DNA from 3 places in the Acidovorax sp. 69 genome. Region 3 is predicted to be linked to each of the others. Evidence: predicted binding sites of a transcription regulator. Region 3 holds the regulator's gene; each other region holds the start of a gene.
The links. The regulator FNR, encoded in region 3, switches genes on or off when oxygen is low (the NO sensors DNR and NnrR bind a similar motif). The targets are predictions, from matches to a motif close to TTGATNNNNATCAA.
Positions count from the first base shown of each region.

Region 1: the regulator FNR is predicted to act here: its motif matches at 1,773-1,786, upstream of clpB (ATP-dependent chaperone ClpB).
Region 2: the regulator FNR is predicted to act here: its motif matches at 1,760-1,773, upstream of CLU85_RS00295 (hemerythrin domain-containing protein).

Region 1 is NZ_PGEP01000001.1:2,120,930-2,124,203, forward strand. Features, by position in the region: gene CLU85_RS09725 (hypothetical protein) at 221-580, opposite strand; gene CLU85_RS09730 (hypothetical protein) at 590-844, opposite strand; gene CLU85_RS09735 (hypothetical protein) at 918-1,148, shown strand; gene CLU85_RS09740 (molybdenum cofactor biosynthesis protein MoaE) at 1,194-1,670, shown strand; gene clpB (ATP-dependent chaperone ClpB) at 1,863-3,274, shown strand, end outside.
Region 2 is NZ_PGEP01000001.1:57,727-61,000, forward strand. Features, by position in the region: gene CLU85_RS00290 (alkene reductase) at 1-1,016, shown strand, start outside; gene CLU85_RS00295 (hemerythrin domain-containing protein) at 1,124-1,702, opposite strand; gene CLU85_RS00300 (methyl-accepting chemotaxis protein) at 1,918-3,274, opposite strand, start outside.
Region 3 is NZ_PGEP01000001.1:3,294,416-3,297,689, forward strand. Features, by position in the region: gene hemN (oxygen-independent coproporphyrinogen III oxidase) at 1-1,332, opposite strand, end outside; gene fnr (fumarate/nitrate reduction transcriptional regulator Fnr) at 1,523-2,245, shown strand; gene CLU85_RS15075 (hypothetical protein) at 2,313-2,606, opposite strand; gene CLU85_RS15080 (FixH family protein) at 2,667-2,942, opposite strand; gene ccoG (cytochrome c oxidase accessory protein CcoG) at 3,007-3,274, opposite strand, start outside.

The sequences.
Region 1 (3,274 bases), 1.2 Mb from region 3:
CGCACGGAATACCGGGAAGGAAAAAGAGGGAGGAGAGATTTTCTGCCAGGAGGTTCCGTCGCTCATCCGGACGGAACCACAGCTCCGGTCAGATGAGCTTTGGTTTTTTGGCTTTGACCACGCACGGCAAGGCCACCGCAGAAGCGGCGGTCATGGCGAGGGGAGCGTGCGTGGGCATGGGTCGCAGTATAGCGATGCACCAGCGGTGCAAAAAAGCAGTTCAGCCTGTGTGCGGTTGTTGTGATGTGCCGTCCGCTGGCTCTGGCTGCGGTGCCATCAGCTCGGGGCATTGCCAGGCGAGTAGCTCGGCCAGGCGGGTGACGATCCAGGTGGCCTCAGGCACCGACACGCCAGATTCGGCCGTACACAGCCCTGCGTGAATGCGCCGCAGGATTTCGGTCTCGGACGGTGCCTGCACGTGGTACAGCGTCTGCGCATGTTCCACCAAGTGGCCCGCCAGGTCTTCACACAGCTCGTAGCGGGTGCGCACACCGTTCGCCTTGTCGGTGAGGCGCCCCCGGGCGTCGGTGTACACCGCCATGAACGAGGGCGGTACGTGGATCTGGTTGTCATCGTCCATGGGCATCGCTCAGTCTGGGGTGAACAGCCGCTCGAACCTGGCTTGGTCGGATGGCAGCTCAAACGTCACGACCTGGCCCATTTTCATGTCCGACAGGCGGCAGGCGCCAAACAGTGTCGTTTTGCCCGCCAGCTCCATCACATCGAGGTCAATGATGGCGTAGGGGTGGGGCACGAAGACCTGGTGCGCAAACACGTCGCGCACCGTGTTGCGCGGGGACGGGTAGAGCTTGTACAGATCGGTTTGAATTGTTTGTGTGGCCATGGGCTTCAGGTGCAAGGGGCGGCAGTGCGGGTACAGTGCGGGCGAATCGTACAGACAAATTTTTTACCAATCTATGGCACGTAACAAAAGTGAATGGCCGGCCAAAGTGCTGGCGCTGGTGCGCGGCGGCAATGTGGATGCCGCCATCGCACAGATCAAGGTGGCGCCCACGGTGGGCGATGTCACGCGCCTGCAGACCCTGCTGGCCCAGTTGCCGCCGTCGCCGTCACTGGCACAGCTGCACAAGGTGGTCGAGGAAGAGCGTGCCTTGCTGGCTGCGCCCCGACTGCACCGGTCGCCTTGATCCAGCCTTCTTGCTTTTCGTTATCAGCCCGTTGAGAGTTTTGCCATGACTTTGCCCCGTGTTTCCGTCCAGCCCGAGGACTTCGACCTGTCCACGGAAGTGGCTGCACTGCGCCGCGAGAACAAGGGTGTCGGTGCCGTGTGCAGTTTCATTGGCACGGTGCGCGACCGCAATGAAGGGGATCAGGTGTCGTCCATGGAGCTGGAGCATTACCCGGGCATGACCGAGAGATCCATCGAGGCCATGGTGGACGAGGCCTTTCGGCGCTTCGATATTTTTGGCGCCCGCGTGATCCACCGCGTGGGGCTGCTGCAGCCGCTCGACCAGATCGTGCTGGTGGCCGTGACCAGTGCCCACCGGGGCCAGAGTTTTCAGGCCTGCGAGTTTTTGATGGACTACCTCAAGACCCAGGCGCCGTTCTGGAAGAAGGAAGAAACCCCCCAGGGCGCCCGCTGGGTGGATGCGCGGGTGAGTGACGACGCGGCGCTGGCGCGTTGGGGCATCACTGCCTCCAACGCCTAAATGGTGGGTGTTTGCATAAAAATGGCGTTCTGCGCTTGCAGAACAAGCACCGATAGCTATTGAATCTATAGCGGCCTGGTGCGGTCGCTCACCATCGATTCTCTGACCTGGGTCAATTCATTCGTTTGCCTGCTGCCTTGAAATGAGGCAGTGCTTGCCCCAACTGCAGTGCAATTCGGAGGACATCAACCCATGCGTCTCGACAAATTCACCACCAAGTTCCAGGAAGCCCTGAGCGATGCCCAGAGCATTGCGCTGGGCAATGACCACGCCTACATCGAGCCCGTGCACATGCTCGTGGCCATGCTCAAGCAAGACGACGGCCCCAAGGCGCTGCTGCAGCGTGCGGGCGCCAATGTGCCGGGGCTGCTGACGGCGGCCGAGGCCGCCGTGAAGCGGCTGCCGCAAGTGCAGGGCAACGACCAGGTGCAGGGCGGCCCCGAGCTGGGCCGCGTGCTGCAGGCCACCGAGAAAGAGGCCATCAAGCGCGGCGACCAGTTCATTGCGAGCGAGCTGTTCTTGCTGGCCGTGATCGACAGCAAGGGCGAGGCCGCCAAGATCGCCAAGGACAACGGCCTCACGCGCAAGAGCCTGGAGGCTGCGATTGAAGCCGTGCGCGGCGGCCAGAAGATGGACAGCGCCGAGGCCGAAGGCCAGCGCGGGGCCCTGGCCAAATACTGCATGGACCTGACCGAGCGCGCCCGCATGGGCAAGCTCGACCCGGTGATTGGCCGTGACGATGAAATCCGCCGCGCCATCCAGGTGCTGCAGCGCCGTACCAAGAACAACCCCGTGCTCATCGGCGAGCCCGGCGTGGGCAAGACCGCCATCGTCGAAGGCCTGGCCCAGCGCATCGTGGCGGGCGAGGTGCCTGAGTCGCTCAAAGGCAAACGCGTGTTGTCGCTGGACATGGCGGCCTTGTTGGCCGGTGCCAAGTTTCGCGGCGAGTTTGAAGAGCGCCTGAAGGCCGTGCTCAATGAGCTGGCCAAGGACGAAGGCCAGACCATCGTTTTCATCGACGAGCTGCACACCATGGTGGGCGCTGGCAAGGGCGAAGGCGCGATGGATGCGGGCAACATGCTCAAGCCCGCTTTGGCCCGTGGCGAGCTGCACTGCGTGGGTGCCACCACGCTCGACGAGTACCGCAAGTACATCGAAAAAGACGCAGCGCTGGAGCGGCGCTTTCAGAAGATTCTGGTGGGCGAGCCCACGGTGGAGGCCACCATCGCCATTCTGCGCGGCCTGCAAGAGAAGTACGAAGTGCACCATGGCGTGGACATCACCGACCCCGCCATCGTGGCCGCGGCCGAGTTGAGCCACCGCTACATCACCGACCGATTCTTGCCCGACAAGGCGATTGACCTGATTGACGAAGCAGCGTCCAAAATCAAGATCGAGATGGACTCCAAGCCCGAGGTGATGGACAAGCTTGATCGCCGCCTGATTCAGCTGCAGATCGAGCGTGAAGCCGTGCGCCGCGAGAAGGACGAATCCTCGCAAAAACGCTTTGCTCTCATCGAGGAAGAGATCGTCAAGCTGCAAAAGGAAATCGCCGACTACGACGAAATCTGGCAGTCTGAAAAAGCCCAGGCGCAGGGCAGTGC
Region 2 (3,274 bases), 3.2 Mb from region 3:
AGGCCATCCCCACCGATCTCGTCGCCACCTACTACGCGCAGCGCGCCAGCGCCGGGCTCATCATCTCCGAGGCCACCGCCATCAGCCCCCAGGGCCAGGGTTATGCCGATGTGCCCGGCCTGTACGGCACCGAGCAACTCGACGGCTGGAAAAAAGTGACCCACGCCGTGCACGCGGCGGGTGGCAAGATCGTGGTGCAGCTGTGGCATGTGGGCCGTGTGTCGCACACCGACTTGCAGCCGGGCAATGCCCACCCCGTGGCTCCCTCGGCCATCCGCGCCCACACCAAGACCGTGCTGATCAAAGACGGCGTGCCCACGTTCACCGAGACCTCACAGCCCCGCGCACTCGATGCCGAAGAAATCCCCGGCATCGTGCAGGACTACCGCCACGCGGCCCGCAACGCCATTGCAGCGGGCTTTGACGGCGTCGAGATCCACGCCGCCAATGGCTATCTGATCGACCAATTCCTCAAGACCGGCGCCAACCAGCGCACCGACGATTACGGCGGCAGCATCACCAACCGCGCCCGCCTGCTGCTGGAGGTGACCCGCGCCATCGTGGAAGAAATAGGTGGTGGCCGCACCGGCATCCGCCTGTCACCCGTCACGCCCGCCAACGACATCGTGGACGCAGCGCCCCAACCGCTGTTTGACTACGTGGCCCGCGAACTCGGCGCATTGGGCCTGGCCTACGTGCACATCATCGAAGGCGCTACCGGCGGCCCGCGCGAAGTGGAGGGACGCCCGTTTGACTACGCTGCGCTCAAGGCTGCGTACCGCGCAGCAGGCGGACAAGGTGCCTGGATGGTCAACAACGCCTACACGCGCGAACTGGCCGACGCCGCCCTGGCGAACGGCGCCGACATCGTGGCCTTTGGCCGCCCGTTCATCGCCAACCCCGACCTGGTGGCGCGCCTGAAAGCCAACGCAACGCTCAACGAAGTGAACCGGGCAACGCTGTACGGCGGTGGTGCCGAGGGCTACACGGACTACCCCGCCCTGACAGCGGGCTAAACAAAGCGGGCTGAACAAAACCCCTGTCCACCCGCCTCAAAGCCGCGCCACAGCGGCTGATGCGGATACCGGCGCGGCCCTGACCAGGGCCGTCGCGCTGGGGGTTGTTACCCCAAACCGATGGGGCTGGGTGCCCGCATCACGATGCGGGTAAACAAGCGGTCATAGGCGGCATCGCGTGGCTTGCCTTGGGCCAGCGGATTGGTATTGCTGGCAAAAGCTGCGTCCATGGCCGCCCAGTCGCCCTCCTCCAGGTGCTGCTGGGCAGCCGGAATCACCACGGTTTCTTCCACGCGCATGTGCTCCAGGTAAAAGCGGATATAGCGCTCCAGCGCCTGCGCAAACGCCTCACGGCGTGCATCCCCCATCAGCTCCCAGCCCAACAGCAGGTGCTGCAACTCGCGCACGGCGGCTTCGCCGCCTTCGTGGTCACGCTCCAGTTGCGCAATGGCCTCGGCCGCCTCGGGTGAGCGCGCCGCCACCTTGGGAAAGAGCCACTGAGACTCCTTGGGATGGTGCTGCCGTTCCGGGAACTCATCGATGTAGAACAACATCGCCCGCATCACGTCGAAAAACGCGGCAGGTTCATCGCCCGGGCCCTGATCAAGCATCAGGCGCAGCGAGTGCAACACCGCTGCCAGCGACGCATGCTCCTCGCGAATGGTTCGCAGACTGATCGACGGCATGGCGCTCTCCCCAGGTTAGACAGGGCTCAAGGGTGCCACGCAGGCCCAGGCCGGCCCATGACGCAGGTCAATAAACACCACCGAAGGGTGGCCTGCGCGCAGGCGCGCACCGCCCCCCAAAAAAAAGGCCCTGCAAGCCAAACTTGCAGGGCATCGGAGGGGCGCCACTCCCGCAGAAGCCACACAGGGCGGCGGCGGGTAGCGTGCGGGCGAAATCAGCGGGCCAGCCGGGCCTGTGCAGGGCCCGAGGCCAGCACCTGCGGCGCATGGCGAGGCGCAGCCACGCCGCTGCCATGGCTTTGGTCGTGGCCATGCCCCATGGCATCCGCCAGGCGAAACTGCTGCACCACCTGCGACAGGCGCGCCGCCTGCTCGCGCAGCGAATCGGCCGCGGCGGCGGACTCTTCCACCAGCGCCGCGTTCTGCTGCGTCATGCGGTCGATCTCGCCCACCGACTGGTTCACCTGGCCAATGCCGGCCGACTGCTCGGACGCCGCAGCCGTGATCTCGCCAATGATGTCACCCACGCGTTGCACGCTGCTCACGATGTCCTTCATGGCCGTGCCCGCGTCTTCCACATGGCGCACGCCGCCGTCCACCGCCGTCACACTGCTCTGGATCAGCCCCTTGATGTCGCTGGCCGCTGCGGCCGAGCGTTGCGCCAGGCTGCGCACTTCACTGGCCACCACGGCAAAACCACGGCCTTGCTCGCCAGCGCGGGCGGCTTCCACCGCCGCGTTGAGTGCCAGGATGTTGGTCTGGAAGGCAATGGAATCGATCAGGCCGATGATGTCGCCGATCTTGCGGCTGGAGGTCGAGATCTCGTGCATGCTGGCCACAGCCTGCTCCACCACCGACCCCCCGCGGGTGGCGGTGCTGGAGGCCGACGCAGCGAGCTGGTTCGCCATCTGCGACGACGACGCGGTCTGCTGCACGGTGGAGGTGAGCTGGGTCAGCGAGGACACGGCCTCCTGGGCATTGCTGGCAGTCTGCTCGGTGCGCTGCGACAAATCCTGGTTGCCAGTGGCGATCTCCTGGCTGGCCGTGGCAATGTTGCCGCTGGCATCACGCACCTGCGCCACCAGCGCACCCAGGCCCTGCTGCATGTCGCGCAATGCGCGCTGCAGGTCGGCCACTTCATCTTTGCCCTCGGCCGAAATATGCTGCGACAGGTCGCCCCCCGCAATGGCCTGCGCCATCTTGCGGGCATCTTCCAGCGGACGGCAAATAGAGTTCATGTTCATCAGCGTGGTGGGCACCACCACCACCACCGTGATCAGCACGGCCAGCACAAACAGCCACTTGGTCTGGCTCGACACTTCGCCTTGGTCGGCGACAGACTGCGTGACCTCATTGCGCAGCACCACATCGAGTTCGCCCATCAATTTGTCGGCCTGGTCGAACTCGGCCACGGCCTTGCCGCTCATGCGGTTGGCAATGGTGGCGGTGTCATAGCCGCTGGCCTCCAGCTGGCGTGCCACATGGGCGAAAAGGTCCTTGTAGCTATCGAGCTTGGTGATGATTTTGCGCACCACCACGTTGTCTCCGTCCTCGGCGCCTTCCAGAAATTTG
Region 3 (3,274 bases):
GTCAAACACCATAGCGATACCACGCACGAAGAACCATCCCATGGCCGTAACCTCAATGCCTTCAGGCCCCACACGTACCAGGCCCTGCTCCGCCATGCCTTCCAGCTGGGCAATCTCTGCCGCAAAATACTGCCGGAAGTCGATCAGCCAAGCCTGCTCCATGGACTCATACAACAGCTCGCCCTGGCACATCAAGGCCATGATGGCCGCGCGGCGCACCAAGTCATCGCGCGTCAGCGCCAAACCGCGTACGACAGGAAGACGCCCCTGGTCAAGGAAGTCGTAGTACTCTTCCAACGTCTTGGAATTCTGGCTGTAGGTGGCACCTACTCGCCCAATCGCAGAAACCCCGAGCCCGATCAAATCACAGTCCGGTTGTGTGCTGTAGCCCTGAAAATTCCGATGCAGGCGCCCCTGCCGCTTGGCCACGGCCAGGGCATCTGAGGGAAGAGCGAAGTGGTCCATGCCCACATACACGTACCCGGCGTCCATGAAAGCATCCAGCGACCGCGAGAGCATGGAAAGCTTGCTTGATGCCGTCGGCAGCTCGGCAGAAATGATGCGCCGTTGGGGCTTGAAACGCTCAGGAAGGTGCGCGTAGGCATACAACGCAATGCGATCTGGCCGCAACTGGACCACCTGCGCCAACGTCCGGTCAAACGACTCGGGGGTCTGGCGCGACAAACCGTAAATCAGGTCCACATTCACTGAGTCGAAACCCAACGAGCGCGCAGACTCCACCAACGCAAACACCTGCTCGGCAGGTTGTATACGGTGTACGGCCTTTTGCACTTCGGCGTCAAAATCCTGCACACCAAAACTAAGTCTGTTAAACCCCAGCTCAGCCAACAGTGCCAACCGATCCGCATTGACGGTGCGAGGATCCACCTCAATGGAGTATTCCCCCCCAGGCGCAAGGGTGAAACTGCGCTTGAGCATGGACATGAGTTCGCGCAGTCCCGCGTCGGACAAAAACGTCGGCGTGCCTCCACCCAGATGCAGCTGACTCACCACCTGCCCAACACCACAGTGCGCAGTGTGCAGATCAATCTCGCGGCTCAGGTAGCGCAAATAGACATCTGCGCGATCGTGGTGCTTGGTAATGATCTTGTTGCAAGCGCAGTAGTAGCACAGCGACTCGCAGAAGGGAATGTGCACATAGATGGACAGCGGAAGCGCTTTGGCCACGGACCCAGAACGGCGTTGCTCCAGCGCCAGAACATAGTCGTCCTGCCCAAACGCCTCGACAAAACGGTCGGCTGTCGGATAGGAGGTATAGCGGGGTCCTGGCACGTCAAAACGGCGCAGGAGATCGGGCGAAACAGCAGTCATGGGGGAATATCCTTGCGTACACCCTGACTGTGCCGTACCCTCTGGATCATGTCCTTGACCTGCATCAAGCGAACGAATGGGCCAACCAGCGACAATTTGATGCATGTCAGTCGCTCAACCGCCCCTTGAGGCTTTGTCGCCGTACCGAACCGGGCGCGATATGCTCGACACCTAAACCTAGCTCACGCCTATGAACCCGCTCACCATCAAAGTCGCCTGCTCCAACTGCAACCTGCGAGAGCTGTGTATGCCCGTAGGCTTGAACGAAGAGCAGTTACAGCGCATCGATGAAGTTGTCGCCGTTCGACGCAAGATCAAGCGCGGCAGCACGTTGTTTCGCAATGGCGAATCCTTCACCTCACTGTACGCCATACGCACCGGTTTTTTCAAGACCTGCGTGGCTACCGAGGATGGGCGCGATCAGGTCACGGGCTTTCAGATGGCGGGTGAAATCATCGGCCTTGACGGCATCGTGAACGACCACCACACCTGCGATGCCGTGGCCTTGGAAGACGCCGAAGTTTGCGTCATGCCATTCGACCGCATCGAAGAGCTGTCCCGCGAAGTCACGGCCTTGCAGCACCATGTGCACAAAATCATGAGCCGCGAAATCGTGCGCGAACATGGTGTCATGCTGCTGCTAGGCAGCATGCGCGCTGAAGAACGTCTCGCGGCGTTTCTGCTGAATCTGGTGCAGCGTCTGCATGCACGCGGGTTCTCCCAGTCTGAATTGGTGCTGCGCATGACCCGCGAGGAAATCGGCAGCTACCTTGGCCTCAAACTCGAAACGGTCAGCCGCACGTTCTCAAAGTTTGTGGAAGAAGGCATTGTGGAAGTCAAGCAGCGCCACGTCCGCATCCTGGACACGGATGCCCTCAAGCGGATCGTGAACAGCCAGCAGGCCTGCCACTGACCTGACCAGCTGCGGCCGCACTGCAGCCAACAGGCTCTAATACACCCAAGGCGCTCGCGTCAGCGCCTCACGAACACGAGGGTGTCTTGCGACAGTCGTCAGGCCGCTCACCGTCAGGCACCGGGCAACGATTGACCTCAAAGGGCGACATCGCCAGCAACGTGGTCAACGCACTGGATGCCAGCGTGATGATCCAGAACGCGAAGAACGCCAGGGTATAAACACCCTGTCTTGAGAGCGCCAAGGGCTGCCCAAACCAATGCAGGTCCTGCGGATCGACCATTGCAAAAACAAGCATCTCCAGCACTCCCGCCATTAAAAAAGCGGGCCATGCTATCCACATTAGGCGTTGCATCCACATATCAGTCCTGACTCCTTGTACGGACTGCCCAACAACGGCAGCGCCGGATGTTCACTGAACTCAGCGCGGCTGGTCTTGCACCGGCGTAGCTGCATGGTTACGGGCCTTCATGGCCGGTGCCAAGCTCTTTTCTGGCGCTTCCAGCGTCTTGTTGATCTCGATGCCTTTGCGGTAGTAATCCTCGGCAATCACCGGATCGGGCCGCGAAACCGCGAGCCATAAGGTCACAAAGCCGGCAACGATCACGATGGCCGGCCCGGCAAGCACCAGCCAGACATGGCCGAACTTCCACCAAGGTGCCGCTGCCGTAGATCCAATGGCTGGGTTTGAAGACATGCGATTTACTCCTCAACAATCTCGATCAACACAAGGCCAAAACGACCTTGCACAAGGATGCCACTCAGCGCGGCACCAAAAACACAGATTTCTCAGTGACATGAGCGGCAGCCCCGACCGCGCCCACATCAAATTGAACGGCATGGGAACCCGGTGTGGCGGATCCATACGGTATTTGCAGCCGCACAGCCACCCAGCGTGACTCGGCAGGTCCAATGTCCACTTCAGCCTCTGAAGACACTTCCAATCCATCCAGACCACGAGCGCTGATACGGTAGCGCTGCTCGCCCTCGGTTGCATTCATGATCTGCAGGCGGTAGATGTTCTCCAAC